3 regions of the Halomonas sp. LMYGS-3 genome follow, and region 3 is predicted to be linked to each of the others. Evidence: predicted binding sites of a transcription regulator. Region 3 holds the regulator's gene; each other region holds the start of a gene.
What was found. Region 3 encodes FNR, which switches genes on or off when oxygen is low (the NO sensors DNR and NnrR bind a similar motif). Its sites were predicted from a motif close to TTGATNTANATCAA; they were not measured.
Positions count from the first base shown of each region.

Region 1 (4,896 bases), on a different contig from region 3:
ACAAGACCTGGGTCTACCGCCTGGCGCGCTGGCGCAACGCCCAGTCGCCGGCGATCCCCGAGCGGGTCATCGAGCGGCCCCCCTCCGCGGAGCTGGCCCCGGACCAGAAGGACAGCGATTCGCTGCCGGGCTACGACGTGCTCGATGCCATCCTGGTGCGCTACATCGAGGGCGACATGAGCGCCGAGGCGATCATCGAGGCCGGGTTCGAGCGCGACGACGTCTACCAGGTGGTCAGGCTGGTCGATCGCTGCGAGTACAAGCGCCGCCAGGCCCCGGTGGGCGTGCGCGTCACCCCGCGGGGCTTCGGCCGCGACCGCCGCTATCCCATCGTCAACGGCTGGCAGCCGGGGGAATGAGAGCGGGAAGCCTGAAGCCGTAAGCTTGAAGAAAAAAACCGGCGCCGCCCTTTGGGGCGGCGCCGGTCGTTTTCGTGGTTGCCAGCGATCAGGCCGAGAGGGTCTGCGTTCTGACATGCTTCGGCGCGAAGGTGCGGCCGCGCAGCTGCTCGTGGCGGGGCGCGTTCTCGAGCAGCACGCCGAGCACCTCGCGGGCGCGGTCGCGCATCTCCAGGCCCAGGTAGCCTTCCACCATCACCGCCAGGGCGTCGCGGGTGGCCTCGGTCTCCGGGTAGTTCTCGACCACCCAGCGGCCGCGCTCCACGGCGGCCAGGTAGGCGCCCTTGCGCAGGTAGAAGTCGGCCACGTGCAGCTCGTGACGGGCCATCAGATTGCGCAGGTAGACGATGCGCTGCTCGGCATCCGGGGCGTATTCGCTGTCGGGATAGAGATTGACCAGCTCGCGGAAGTCGGTATAGGCGTCCCGCGAGGCGCCGAGGTCGCGCTTGGAGATGTCGATCAGGCGCAGCCGCTCGAGACTGAAGCGGCCGGCCTGCCAGGCGGCCAGGCCGCGCATGTAGAGGGCGTAGTCGGCCTGGGGGTGGCTCGGGTGCAGGCGAATGAAGCGGCTGGCGGCGGCCCGGGTGGCCTCCCAGTCGCTGCTCTCGTAATAGGCGTAGATCAGCTCCAGCTGGGCCTGTTCGGCGTGGTTGCCGAATGGGTAGCGGGTGTCGAGTGCCTCGAGCTGGGTGATGGCTGCCGTGTAGCGGCCGCGATCCAGGGATTCACGGGCCTGTTCGTAGAGTTCGCGCTCGGCGACGCCGGCAAATTCGTCCTCTTCTTCCTGGGAGCCGTTGCTGGCACAGCCCGCCAGCAGGACGGTGGCCAACACCAGGGCCGCAAGGCGTGCAGGGGGGGTGAAAACGCGCATCGTGATCCTCGTATCAAACAACCCGGATCGGCCGTGCTAGAATCGGCCGCAAACTCGCTCACTATAAAGCACCGCGCGGCAAAACGCAGTCATCCTGCGCCACGGCGCCGCCGGTAACCCCCACCGACACCTGCATACGGGCCCCTCTCTCGCACATGTCCCAGACCCTGGAAGCACAGCAACGCGTTCCCGACGCCATGGCCGGCCTGCGCCTGGACCAGGCCGCCGCCGAACTGTTCGCCGATTTTTCCCGGGAGCGTCTCAAGGGCTGGATCAAGTCCGGGGACTTGACCGTCGACGGCAGCCCCGCCAAGCCGAAGGACAAGGTCTACGGCGGCGAGCGGCTGCACCTGTGTGCCGAGATCGAGGACGATACCCGCTTCGAGCCCGAGGAGATCCCGCTGGACGTGGTCTTCGAGGACGACGAGGTGCTGGTGATCGACAAGCCGGCGGGGCTGGTGGTTCACCCGGCCGCCGGCAACCCCGACGGCACCCTGCTCAATGCGCTGCTGCACCACTGCCCCGCGCTGGCCGGCGTGCCGCGGGCCGGCATCGTCCATCGCCTCGACAAGGCCACCACCGGGTTGATGGTGGTGGCCAAGACCCTGGCGGCCCAGGTCGCGCTGGTCGAGCAGCTCCAGGCGCGCAGCGTCTCCCGGGAGTACGATGCGGTGTCGGTCGGGGTGATGACCGCCGGTGGCACCCTGGACGCGCCCATCGGCCGCCATCCGCGCGACCGCAAGCGCCAGGCGGTGAATGCCGCCGGCAAGCCGGCGGTGACCCACTACCGGGTGGTGGAACGCTTCCGTGCCCATACCCATGTGCGCTGTCGCCTCGAGACCGGCCGCACCCACCAGATCCGGGTGCATCTGGCGCATCTTCGCTTTCCGCTGGTGGGCGATCCCGTCTATGGCGGCCGGCTCAAGCTGCCGGCGGGGGCCTCCGAGGAGCTCAAGGCCCTGCTGCGCGAGTTTCCCCGCCAGGCACTGCATGCCCGCAAGCTGGCCTTCGTCCATCCCGGCTCCGGCGAAACCCTGACCTTCCGTGCGCCGCTGCCGGATGACATGCTGATGCTGCTCGACTACCTCCGCCACGACGTCGAGACCATGCGTTGAGGACCCTGCAATGAGCGATGCCCCGGACCTACGCCCGACCCTGATCCTGCCCGACTGGCCGGCCCCCGCCACCGTGGGGGCCTTCGTCACCACCCGCGAGACCGGTCCCAGCCAGGGGGACTTCGCCGCCTTCAACCCGGCCGAGCACGTCGACGACAACCCAGCCCACGTGGCCCTGTGCCGGCGCCTGCTACAGAAGGAGATCATGGACGAGCGGCCGCTGCTGTGGCTGAACCAGGTCCACGGTGCCCGGGTGCAGCAATGCTTCTCGGCCGAGCCGCCCGAGGCCGATGCCGCGGTGGCCTTCGATCAGGGCCACGCCTGCGTGGTGCTCACCGCCGACTGCCTGCCGGTGTTCTTCTGTGATCGCCGCGGGCAGCGCGTGGGGGTGGCCCATGCCGGCTGGCGCGGGTTGGCCGGTGGCGTGCTGGAGGCCGCGGTGGCCGCCCTCGGCGTGTCGCCGGGCGAGGTGCTGGCCTGGTTGGGGCCGGCCATCTCCAACGCCCAGTTCGAGGTCGGTCCCGAGGTGCAGCAGGCCTTCATCGGCGTGCACCCCGAGACGGCCGCGGCGTTCGATCCCAGTCCCTATCGGCTGGGCCACTACATGGCGGACCTCTACAAGCTGGCCCGTCTACGCCTCGAGCGCCTGGGGGTGTCGCATATCAGCGGGGGCCACTTCTGCACCGCCTGCGAATCGCGCTTCTACTCCCACCGTCGCGACGACGGCCATACCGGGCGCATGGCCAGCGTGATCTGGCTAAGATAGGCCAAGGTGGTAGTGATCGAAGACGCGGCTTTCCCGGCGACGCGCTCTCATACTGAACTTGACTCACGTCAACCCGTACCCTCTTTCCTGACCGCCGACTTGAAAGCGGCCCAGCCTGACTCCATTGAACCTGTCAAGACGAATTGACAGGGCCGGGCGGTGGGGCCGAACGCGCCGCCCCCCGATGGAGGAAAGCGCATGCGTTTCGACAAGTTCACCGCCAAGCTGCAGAACGCCGTGGCCGACGCCCAGTCCCTGGCCGTGGGCCGCGGCCACAACCAGCTCGAGCCGGGCCATTTGCTGCTGGCACTGCTGGATGCCCGCGACACCGGGGTGAAGGCGCTGGTGCAGAAGGCCGGCGGCGATGCCTCGCGACTGCGTGACGGCCTGGTGGGCCATCTCGACGACCTGCCCAAGGTCGCCCAGTTCGACGGTGAGGTGCAGCCCTCCCGCGACCTGGTCAAGCTGTTCAACCTCACCGATCGCGAGGCCCAGAAGCGTGGCGACCAGTACATCGCCAGCGAGCTGGTGCTGTTGGCGGCGCTGGAGATGGGCCATGCGGTGACCAAGTTGCTGACCCAGGCCGGGGTCACTCGCCAGGCGCTGGAAACCGCCATCGACAGCGTGCGAGGCGGCGAACGGGTCGACGACCCCAATGCCGAGGATCAGCGCGAGGCGCTGGAGAAGTACACCCTCGATCTCAACGAGCGGGCGGCCAGTGGCAAGCTCGACCCGGTGATCGGCCGCGACGACGAGATCCGCCGTACCATCCAGGTACTGCAGCGGCGCACCAAGAACAACCCGGTGCTCATCGGCGAACCCGGCGTAGGCAAGACCGCCATCGTCGAGGGGCTGGCCCAGCGGATCGTCGACGGCGAGGTGCCGGAAGGGCTCAAGGACAAGCGCGTGCTGTCGCTGGACATGGGCGCGCTGCTGGCCGGGGCCAAGTTCCGCGGCGAGTTCGAGGAGCGCCTGAAGTCGGTGCTCAAGGAGCTGGCCCAGGAGGAGGGCCGGGTGATCCTGTTCATCGACGAGCTGCACACCATGGTCGGCGCCGGCAAGGCCGAGGGCGCCATGGACGCCGGCAACATGCTCAAGCCGGCGCTGGCCCGCGGCGAACTGCACTGCGTGGGGGCCACCACTCTCGACGAGTATCGCCGCTACATCGAGAAGGATGCCGCGCTCGAGCGCCGCTTCCAGAAGGTGCTGGTCGACGAGCCCACCGAGGAGGACACCGTGGCGATCCTGCGCGGCCTCAAGGAGCGCTACGAGGTACACCACGGGGTCGACATCACCGACGGCGCCATCATCGCCGCGGCCAAGCTCTCGACCCGCTACATCACCGACCGCCAGCTTCCCGACAAGGCCATCGACCTGATCGACGAGGCGTCGTCGCGCATCCGCATGGAGCTCGACTCCAAGCCCGAGGAGATGGACCGCCTCGACCGCCGGCTGATCCAGCTCAAGATGGAGCGCGAGCACCTCAAGAAGGAGACCGACGAGGCGTCGAAGAAGCGCCTCGAGAGCCTCGAGGAGCAGATCGGCGAACTCGAGCGCGAGTACGCAGACCTCGACGAGATCTGGAAGGCCGAGAAGGCCAGCATCCAGGGGGCGGCGCAGTTCAAGGACGAGCTCGATCGCGCCCGCATCGACCTGGAGCAGGCCCGCCGCCAGGGCGATCTCGGACGCATGTCCGAGCTACAGTACGGGGTGATTCCCGCGCTGGAGAAGAAGATCGCCGAGGCC
Region 1 covers NZ_JCAKFQ010000013.1:87,619-92,514, forward strand. Annotated here, with positions in the region: gene AC5W54_RS13705 (NAD+ synthase) at 1-359, shown strand, start outside; gene AC5W54_RS13710 (outer membrane protein assembly factor BamD) at 448-1,269, opposite strand; gene rluD (23S rRNA pseudouridine(1911/1915/1917) synthase RluD) at 1,425-2,384, shown strand; gene pgeF (peptidoglycan editing factor PgeF) at 2,395-3,150, shown strand; gene clpB (ATP-dependent chaperone ClpB) at 3,349-4,896, shown strand, end outside.
Region 1: a site for FNR is predicted at 3,209-3,222, ahead of clpB (ATP-dependent chaperone ClpB). Genes of this name have one in related genera too.

Region 2 (4,896 bases), on a different contig from region 3:
GCCGGCGATCCGCTCGGCCAGCGGCCGGCGATCGTGACGCTTGAGCAGGGCCCCCTCCGGTGCCGGCACGCCCCGGGCACGCAACAGGGCATGCAGGTAGACCTTGTTGGTACAGCGCAGGATGTCGCGGGGGGCATCGATCACCACCAGACCCTCGTGTTCCGCCTGCCGGGCCAGGCGGTAGGTATGGTGGTCCAGCGCCGTGGTCTCGCGGATGAACAGGCCGTCGAACTCGGCCAGGCGGCCGGCATCGCGGCGGGTGATCAGCGAGACGTCGATACCGAGCCGCCGGCCGGCCCGGATGAAGGCCTTCAGGGCGCTACGGTTGCTGGGCGGCAGGGCCTCGTTCGGGTCGACCAGGATCGCCAGGTCGAAGCGATAGCGCCGGCGCGCCTTGGGGGTTCGCCACACCTTGCGCGAGTGGCGGTTGAGCGCCATGGCGAAGAGGTCCTGCTCCTCGGTGGCGAGGTCGCGCAGCCGAATCGGCCTGAGCCGCGCGAGCCGCCAGAGGTCATGGCGGCGCACCAGGCGAGCCTCGAGCAGCGGGCAGGGCAGGCGTTCGAACAGCTTGCGGGCGAGCCGGGCCAGTCGGGGCTCGAGGCATTCGCCGAACAGTACCCGCAGGGTCAGGCCGTCGCCGGCCAGTGATCCCTGCCTGGCCAGGTCGCCGAGCAGCGGGGCGAGGGTGTCGAGCTGCAGGTCGATCAGCGCCTTGCGCGACAGCTCGTTGAGCGTCTCCACCGTCGGCAGCACTCGCTGGCCGCGGGCCTGGGCCAGCAGCGAGACATAGTAGCCGGTGCCCAGGTAGTCCAGCTCGCTGCTCAGATTGATCACGTGGGTGGTGCGGTCCCGGTCGTCGGCATCACGGTGGCGGCGATCCTGGGCCAGGAAGTCGTCGGCGCTGATCAGGTCCTCGGAGGGATAGTAGGGTTGCCAGTCATCCAGGCGGTCGACGACGATGCGCAGGGGACACATGGGGAGCTCCAGCCAGGCAGGGGACGGCATGGGGCCGTCGGAACGATGCCAGCATGCCCTTGAGCCCGGTCATCGACAAGGCGCCGGGCGGGTGAAAAGATTTCATGGTCCCGGGCGCTGACAGGCGTATCGAGCATACTCACAATCATGCCCGTGACTTCTGGAGGCATGAGATGACCATGACCCTGCGCCAGGCCCGCCCCCAGGACCTGGACGACCTCTATCGACTGGAGCAGCTGGCCTTCGTCGGCGACCGCTTCAGTCGCCGCCAACTCTGGCACCTGCTCAACCGTGCTCATGCCCTGACACTGGTCGGCGAACGCGGGGGAGAGGAAGGCCGACTGCTGGCCTATGGTACCCTGCTGTTTCGCCGCGGCAGTCGGCGCGCGCGACTCTACTCCTTCTGCGTGCATCCCGAGGCGCGTGGCCAGGGACTGGGCCGTCGCCTGGTCGAGGCGCTGGAGCAGGCCGCGTTGGTGCGGGGGGCCGAGCTGCTGGGCCTCGAGGTGCGTGCCGACAACCGGGTGGCGCTGGGGCTCTACCGACGCCTGGGCTTTCGCCTGGAGAGCTGGCTCGAGGACTACTATGAGGACGGCTGCGCCGGTTGGCAGATGGTCAAGGTCCTGACGCCGGCCGTCGAGGCCGCGGTATAGCGCGAGGGCTGATAGAATCAGTCTTTCCTCTTCATCGGCTACCAGGATAGTTCCATGCCCTCCTTCGATATCGTCTCCGAGTTCGACAAGCACGAAGCCAGCAACGCCGTGGACCAGGCCAACCGGGAGATCCAGTCGCGCTTCGACTTCAAGGGCGTCACCGCGAGCTTCGAGCTCGACAGCGAGACCGTCTCGCTCGAGGCCGAGGTCGATTTCCAGCTCAAGCAGATGCTCGACGTGTTGCGCAACAAGCTGATCGCGCGCGGCATCGATGCCCGCTGCATGGAGGTGAAGGATCCCGTGCTCTCCGGAGTGCGGGCCCGCCAGGAGGCGGTGCTCAAGCAGGGGCTCGACCAGAAGGAGGCCAAGGAGATCGTCAAGCGGATCAAGGAGAGCAAGCTCAAGGTCCAGGCCCAGATCCAGGGCGAGAAGGTCCGCGTGACCGGCAAGAAGCGTGACGACCTGCAGGCGGTGATGGCCCTGCTGAGGGGGGAGGAGGGCCCCGATCTTCCCCTGCAGTTCGACAACTTCCGCGATTGATGCCGGGTGTCCAGGCGCCTCGCCCGGGCGGGCCCCGGGCCGCTCTTGATCCAGGTCATGACGCCCCTTGATGGCTCTTGAAAAGTGCCCCGCTGCCACCAATTCTGATGATGCCGAATGGCGGAGTTCGTGCTGTGGAGCATCTTCGACAAACGAGAAAGGAGGTGTGGCAGATGAACCTGCAGAAATTCTCTCCCTGGAACTGGTTCAAGAGCGAGAGCCACGATGCTCCGGCAGGGGCCGTGGAGCCGCGCCGCGGCGAGCTGGCGCCATTGACGAGCATGCATCAGGAGCTCGATCGCTGGATGGACGGCATGATGCGCCAGTTCGGCCTGCCATCGCTGGAGAGCCACTTCGGTGACATGCCGGCGCTGCTGCGTCCGCGCCTCGATATCGCCGAGCACGATGACCGCTACGAGATCAGCGTCGAGGTGCCCGGCGTCGAGGAGAAGGACGTCAAGCTGAGCCTGGATGACCACCGCCTGGTGATCGAGGGCGAGAAGCGCCAGGAGAGTACCACCAAGGAGGAGCGCTACCAGCGCATCGAACGCTCCTACGGCAGTTTCCGTCGGGTGCTGGACCTGCCGGGTGACGCCCGGGCCGAGGAGATCAAGGCCACCTTCGCCAAGGGGGTACTGAACGTCACCGTCCCGCGCTCCCCGGAGGCGAAGACAGCGCGCCGCGAGATTCCCATCCAGAGCTGAGCGTTCGCTTCCCGTCACGGGCCCGCCGCTGAGCGGGCCCACGCTTTCACGGGCCACGGGGGTACCGCTGCGCGGGGGTCGATAGGCCGTCCCTCCCCCTGCCATAGGGCATCGCGATTGGCTCCGCGGCGCCGGTTGGGCTTCAATGAGGGTGTCGGGGAGAGGGAATGCCAGATGTCATCGCTCAAGCGTGTCATGTTCATCGTCATCGCCGGGACCAGCTTCGCGCTCGGCGTGATCGGGGTCTTCTTGCCGCTCATGCCCACCACCTGTTTCATGCTGCTGGCGGTGTGGGCCGCCTCGCGTGGTTCGCCGCGCTTCGCCGGCTGGATTCGCGGGCATCCGCGTTTCGGCCCGGCGGTGGTGGCCTGGGAGGGTGAGCGCGCCATTCCCCGCCACGCCAAGTGGCTGGCCGCCGGCATGCTGGCCGTCTCGGTGCTGGTGCTGGCCTTCACCGTTAGCCTGCCGTGGCTGAAGTTTGCCCTGATCGCCGGGCTCTTCCTGCTCGGCGTGTGGATCGTTACCCGGCCGGAACCCGTCGTCGCTTCCTGACGCGCCGGCTCCATCGTCTCGATCGTGCTTTGAGGTGGGGGGGCGGGGGGCCGTACAATGGCCGGCAATTCCAGACAGGAGCCACCTCGATGTCCGAACCGCTGCCGACCTATCTAAGCGACTACCGCCCTCCCGCCTACCGCGTGACCCGCACCGAGCTGACGTTCGATCTCGACCCCGTCGCCACGCGGGTCAAGGCGCGTCTGCACCTGGAGCGCCACCCCGAGCGTGAACCCGGCGAGGCGCTCGAACTCGACGGCGAGCAGCTCGCGCTCAAGGCCATCGCCATCGACGGGCAGCCGCTGGGCGAGGACGAGTACACCCTCACCGCGAGCGGCCTGATCGTGCACCAGGTGCCGGAGGCCTTCCTGCTCGACACCGAGGTGGAGATCGCGCCGCAAGAGAACACCGCCCTCGAGGGGCTCTACCAGTCGAACGGCATGTACTGCACCCAGTGCGAGGCCGAGGGATTCCGGCGCATCACCTTCTACCCCGACCGCCCGGACGTGATGGCGACCTTCTCCACCACGGTGATCGGCGATGCGCAGCGCGAACCGGTACTGCTCTCCAACGGCAACCCGGTGGAGCGCGGCACGCTGCCCGACGATCGTCACTTCGTCACCTGGGAAGACCCGCACCCCAAGCCCTGCTACCTGTTCGCCCTGGTGGCCGGCGACCTGAAGAAGGTCGAGGACGCCTTCACTACCATGAGCGGCCGCGAAGTGACCCTGCAGATCTGGGTCGAGGAGGAGAACCTCGGCAAGACCGACCACGCCATGGCCTCGTTGAAGCGCGCCATGGCCTGGGACGAGGCGACCTACGGCCGCGAGTACGACCTTGACCTGTTCATGATCGTCGCGGTCAACGACTTCAACATGGGCGCCATGGAGAACAAGGGGCTCAACATCTTCAACTCGGCGGCGGTGCTGACCCACCCGCATACCGCCACCGACGCCGCCTTCCAGCGGGTCGAGGGCATCGTCGCCCACGAGTATTTTCACAACTGGTCGGGCAACCGGGTGACCTGTCGCGACTGGTTCCAGCTCTCCCTCAAGGAGGGCTTCACGGTCTTCCGCGACCAGTGCTTCAGCGCCGACACCAACTCGGCGCCGGTCAAGCGCATCGAGGACGTCTCCTTCTTCCGCACCGCCCAGTTCGCCGAGGACGCCGGCCCCACCGCCCATCCGGTGCGCCCGGATCACTATATCGAGATCGGCAACTTCTACACCCTGACCATCTACGAGAAGGGCGCCGAGATCGTGCGCATGCTCTGCAACCTCCTGGGCTGGGAGACCTTCCGCCGTGGCGCCGACCTCTACTTCGAGCGCTTCGACGGCCAGGCGGTGACCATCGAGGACTTCGTCGGCTGCATGAGCGAGGTCTCGGGCCAGGATCTCTCCCGGTTCATGCTCTGGTACTCCCAGGCCGGCACGCCGGAGATCGATGCCCATGGCGAGTATGACTACGCCAGT
Region 2 covers NZ_JCAKFQ010000010.1:123,276-128,171, forward strand. Annotated here, with positions in the region: gene AC5W54_RS11675 (RimK family ATP-grasp domain-containing protein) at 1-975, opposite strand, end outside; gene AC5W54_RS11680 (GNAT family N-acetyltransferase) at 1,149-1,628, shown strand; gene AC5W54_RS11685 (YajQ family cyclic di-GMP-binding protein) at 1,683-2,168, shown strand; gene AC5W54_RS11690 (Hsp20/alpha crystallin family protein) at 2,342-2,872, shown strand; gene AC5W54_RS11695 (YbaN family protein) at 3,047-3,424, shown strand; gene pepN (aminopeptidase N) at 3,514-4,896, shown strand, end outside.
Region 2: a site for FNR is predicted at 2,214-2,227, ahead of AC5W54_RS11690 (Hsp20/alpha crystallin family protein). Genes of this name have one in related genera too.

Region 3 (4,896 bases):
ACCCTTCTGCCGCCTGGCCTGCTTCCACTGTGCCCGCCACAAGATCGCCACCGGTGACACGCGGCTGGCCGAAGCGTACCTTTCGCGGCTCGACCGGGAGATGGTACTCACCTCTCGCCATCTCGACGCGTCGCGGGAAGTCCAGCAGTTGCACTGGGGTGGCGGCACCCCGACCTTTCTTTCGCTCGCCCAGATGAGCGACCTGATCGATCGTCTCGATGCCCGCTTCGGTCTCTCGGGCTCGAGGGAGCGCGACTACGCCATCGACATCGACCCGCGGGAGGCCAGTGTCTTCACCCTGCGCCACCTGCAGGCGCTGGGCTTCAATCGCCTGAGCCTCGGCGTCCTGGACCTGGACCTCAGGGTCCAGCGGGCGATCAACCGGCTCCAGCCCCGAGTGCTCACCGAGTCGTTGATCGACGAGGCCGACCGCCTCGGCTTCCGCTCGCTCAACCTCGACCTGATCGCCGGACTGCCACTGCAGACTCGCGACAGCTTCGCCGAGACCCTGGAGCAGGTGATCGCCATGGCCCCGGCTCGACTGTCGGTCTTCAACTACGTCCACCGGCCCGAGCGCTTCACGTCCCAGCGGCACATCCGCGCCGAGGATCTTCCCGGCCCCGAGGAGACGCTGGCGATGCAGCATACCACCCTCGACATGCTGACCTCGGCCGGCTATGTGCATCTCGGCATGGAGCACTTCGCTCGCCCCGACGACAGCCTGGCCGTTGCCCAGCGTCAGGGCACCCTCGCGCGGGACATCCAGGGCTACTCCAGGCACACGAGATGCGACCTGGTGGGGCTCGGTGTCTCGGCGATCAGTCGTGTCGATGACGTCTACGCCCGGAATCCCGCAGACCTCGTCGCCTACGAGGCGGCGCTGGATGCCGGTCAGCTGGCCACCGCCCGCGGGCTGCGCCTCACCCTCGACGACCGGCTGCGGCGGCACGCCATCGAGCGCCTGATGTGCGACATGGCCCTCGACCTCGAAGCACTGGGCCAGGCCTTCGGGGTCGACGCCGAGGCCTGCCTGGCCGACGCCCTGGCCCGGCTGGAAGCCGCCGAACGCGACGGCCTGGTGAAGCGCCGCGGCCATCGGCTCGTCGTCACGCCGAGCGGCCGGCTGCTGATCCAGCACCTCGCCATGGCCTTCGACGCCTACCTGCCACTACGGCCGGTGTCGAACGACTCCCGCAGCGCGTGAGCGACTACCTCCAATGGCGGGAGGCTACCTCCAAAGGGATGCTTTGCCGGCCTGGGGTAATCCTCCATAATGGTGACTGAGTCATCATCATGGAGGCGAGCATGCCCGATACCGCGATCGGCAGGCGGCATTCCCTGCTGCACGAGACCCGCTGCCAGACCTGCAGCCTCAGCTCGCTCTGCCTGCCGCTGGCGCTCGAGCTCCAGGACATGGACCAGTTCGATGCCATCATCCGCCGCCGCGCGCCCCTGAAGAAGGGCGAGGCACTGTTCCGCCAGGACAGTGCCTTCACCAGCGTCTACGCCGTGCGCTCGGGCAGCCTCAAGCAGGTCACCACCGAGGGCAGCGGCGAGGACCAGCTGACCAACTTCTACCTGCCCAGCGAACTGGTGGGCCTCGATGGCATCGACGAGGAACGCTATCCCGGCACGGTGGTCGCGCTCGAGACCACCACCGTGTGCGAGATTCCCTTCGATCGTCTCGATGCCCTCTCCGAGGAGCTGCCGGAGCTGCGCACCCAGCTCTACCGCAGCATGAGCAAGGAGATGCGCGACGATCGCCGCATGATGCGGCTGTTGTCGCGCAAGACCGCCGACCAACGCCTGGCGACCTTCTTCGCCAGCCTCTCGGATCGTTTCCGCCGCCGCGGCTACTCGCCCTACAGCTTCCGCCTCTCCATGTCCCGGGCCGACATCGGCAACTATCTGGGCCTGGCGGTGGAGACGGTGAGCCGCATCCTCGGTCGCTTCCAGTCCCAGGGGCTGGTGGCCGTCTCCGGCCGCGAGGTCAATATCCTCGACCTGGCGGCGCTGGCCCGGGTCGCCGAAGAGGATGGCGCCCGCTAGCGCCATACCATAAGCAGAAACCCCCGCTGGAATACCACACCCAACGGGGGTTTCTGTTGAACAGCAGGGGCAGGGAGTCGCGGCTTACCCGGCGACAGGCCTGCGCGGAGGCGCTGTGAACCCCTCCCTGGGCGCTACATTTGCCATCCTTGGCAAATGACCTCCGCTTCGGCCTGTCCCCGGCGCCGCTCGCGTGGTTGGAACTGGTCCACCATCTCACACCTACAACTCGTTGAGGATATCGATGCGCTCGGCCTGCCACCGGGCCTGCTTCTCCTCCAGGCCGGCAAAGTCGAACAGCTCCCGATCGGCCAGCTGCGAGGGCGCCACGTTGGTCACCGCCTTGAACATGCTCTCGAGTCGACCGGGATGCTTGGCCTCCCACTCGGCGAGCATCTCCTTGACCACCTGACGCTGCAGGTTGGGCTGGGAGCCGCAGAGGTTGCAGGGAATGATCGGGAAGGCCATCAACCGCGCGAATTCGGCGATATCCGCCTCGCGGCAGTAGGCCAGCGGGCGGATGACGATGTTCCGGCCATCATCGGAGAGCAGCTTGGGCGGCATCGCCTTGAGGCTGCCGCCGAAGAACAGGTTGAGGAACAGCGTCTCGAGGATATCCTCGCGGTGGTGACCCAAGGCGATCTTGGTGGCGCCGATCTCTTCGGCGAAGCCGTAGAGCGAGCCGCGCCGCAGCCGCGAGCAGAGCGCACAGGTGGTCTTGCCCTCGGGGGTCTTCTCCTTGACCACCGAATAGGTGTCGCGCTCGAGGACGTGATACTCGACGCCGGTGCCGTCCAGGTACTCGGGCAGCACATGCTCGGGAAAACCGGGCTGCTTCTGGTCGAGGTTGACCGCCACCAGCGAGAAATTCACCGGGGCGTTGCGCTGCAGGTTACGCAGGATCTCGAGCAGAGTGTAGCTGTCCTTGCCGCCGGACAGGCAGACCATCACCCGGTCGCCCTCGCGGATCATCTCGTAGTCGATGATGGCGTTGCCCACCTGGCGTCGCAGCCGCTTCTGCAGCTTGTTGAACTCGCGCCGGCCCTTCGCGTCGAGGGCGTCGAGAGGCGTGGCATCGCCATCCGTGACGGAGGCGTCAGCGGGGCTGGGATCGAAGTTCACGGCATCTTGCATGGTCGGGGCACTGCCAGAGCGGCTGGAAAATGACGGGTGCCTATCCTACCACTGCCGCCGCCAGCTGGCGACGGAATGCCCCGGATTCCGCAGGCCTCAGGAGGATCGCTTCGCCAGCATGGCGCCTCTCTCCAGGCGCAGGTACATCAGCGCCGTGGTCACCGCATCGCCCAGGGCGGTGTGACGCCCCATCACCGGCACCCCCAGGGCGCCGGCCACCTGCTCGAAGCGCAGGCCGGGCTCGATCTCGGGATGGCTACGCCGTAACTGACGGACATAGGTCTGGGCCACGTCGATGCCGGCATTGGGCAGGTCGAAGCCGAAGCGCGGTCGCAGTTCCCGGTTGAGGATCGCCAGGTCGAAATTCAGGCACCAGCCCACCAGCGGCCGATTGCCGATGAAGTCCAGGAAGCGGCGCAAGGCCGTCTCGATGCTTTCCCCTTCCTCCAGATCGACGCCACGCAGGCCATGGATGCGTATCGAATCGCCGCTCAACGAGGCAGGCCGTTGCAGACGCAGGTCCAGCGATTCGCTGGCCAGCACTCGATCGCCGCGAATCTTCACCGCGGCCAGGGATACCAGCTCGGCACTGCGGGTATCGAGTCCGGTGGTCTCGCTGTCGATGGCGACCAGCTCGTCACCGGTGTAGGGCTGGAACAGCCAGGCGTAGTAGCCGTCGGCCTGGCGACGCCGGTCGGCGACCCGGCGCAGTACCTTGAGCATGGAGTGACCTCCCGTGGTTGTCGTCGATCCCGGAGCACCTGCCGCAGGTCACGAATACTCCAGATGAAAGCGGTGCGACAGCCGCTGCTTGAAGTCCTTGACGATGTGCAGCGCCTCGCGCAACAGGTCTCGCTCCAGCGACGAGAGCTCCTGGACCACCACCCGATCGGGCTTGTCGTCCTTGCCGCCATCGTCGCCCAGCCGCGCCAGTTGCTGCTCGAGGCGCAACTGGGTGAACAACGACAGCGCCTCGCCCAGGTCCTCGGCGAAACGCGCCTCCAGGCGGCCGTCCTCGGCCAGCGCATCCAGGCGCTCCAGGGTCGAAGTGACGCGGATGCCGCGCTCCAGGGCCATGGCGCGTACGCCGTGAACGATGGGAAAGATGCCTCCCTTCTTGATATCGATGCCGTGCTGAGGCTTCTTCAGCGAACCGAACAGGGTCAGCGGCGTGGAGAAGCGCAGCGCCGGACGAGCGAAGTAGGAGAGCAGGATCTCGTCCCGGGAGCAGCGCTCGAACAGCTCCTCACGGACCTGCTCGAGCAGCCCCGGGTTGCCCGCCACCGCGTGGGAGTCGAGCATGATGGCGAGTTTCATCAGGCTGTCGCCGTCGCGGCTCGCCGCCCAGTGGGCGATGCGGCCGCGCCACTCGCTGACGGTGCCCACCCACTCGGGATTGGAGACCATGATGTTACCCGGACAGGGCGGATAACCGAGCTCGATCAGGGTCCCGGTGAGCCGCTGCATCTGCTCGGCGCAGTCGGGCCAGTCGACGTCGTCGGCCAGGATCAGGCCATTGTCCTGGTCGGTCTTGAGAATCTGCTCCCCACGCCCTTCGCTGCCCATCACCATCAGGCAGCTGTCACCGTGATGGCGCTCGTCGATCAGAAAGCCCCAGGCCTTGTTGATGATGCGACCATTCAGCGCCGCCAGCAGCCCCATGGCGAAGCGCAGCTTGACGCCCTGGGCCATCAGGGCCCGCACCAACTCCGG
Region 3 covers NZ_JCAKFQ010000004.1:214,484-219,379, forward strand. Annotated here, with positions in the region: gene hemN (oxygen-independent coproporphyrinogen III oxidase) at 1-1,204, shown strand, start outside; gene fnr (fumarate/nitrate reduction transcriptional regulator Fnr) at 1,306-2,049, shown strand; gene ttcA (tRNA 2-thiocytidine(32) synthetase TtcA) at 2,272-3,183, opposite strand; gene AC5W54_RS05855 (3'-5' exonuclease) at 3,280-3,906, opposite strand; gene AC5W54_RS05860 (putative nucleotidyltransferase substrate binding domain-containing protein) at 3,955-4,896, opposite strand, start outside.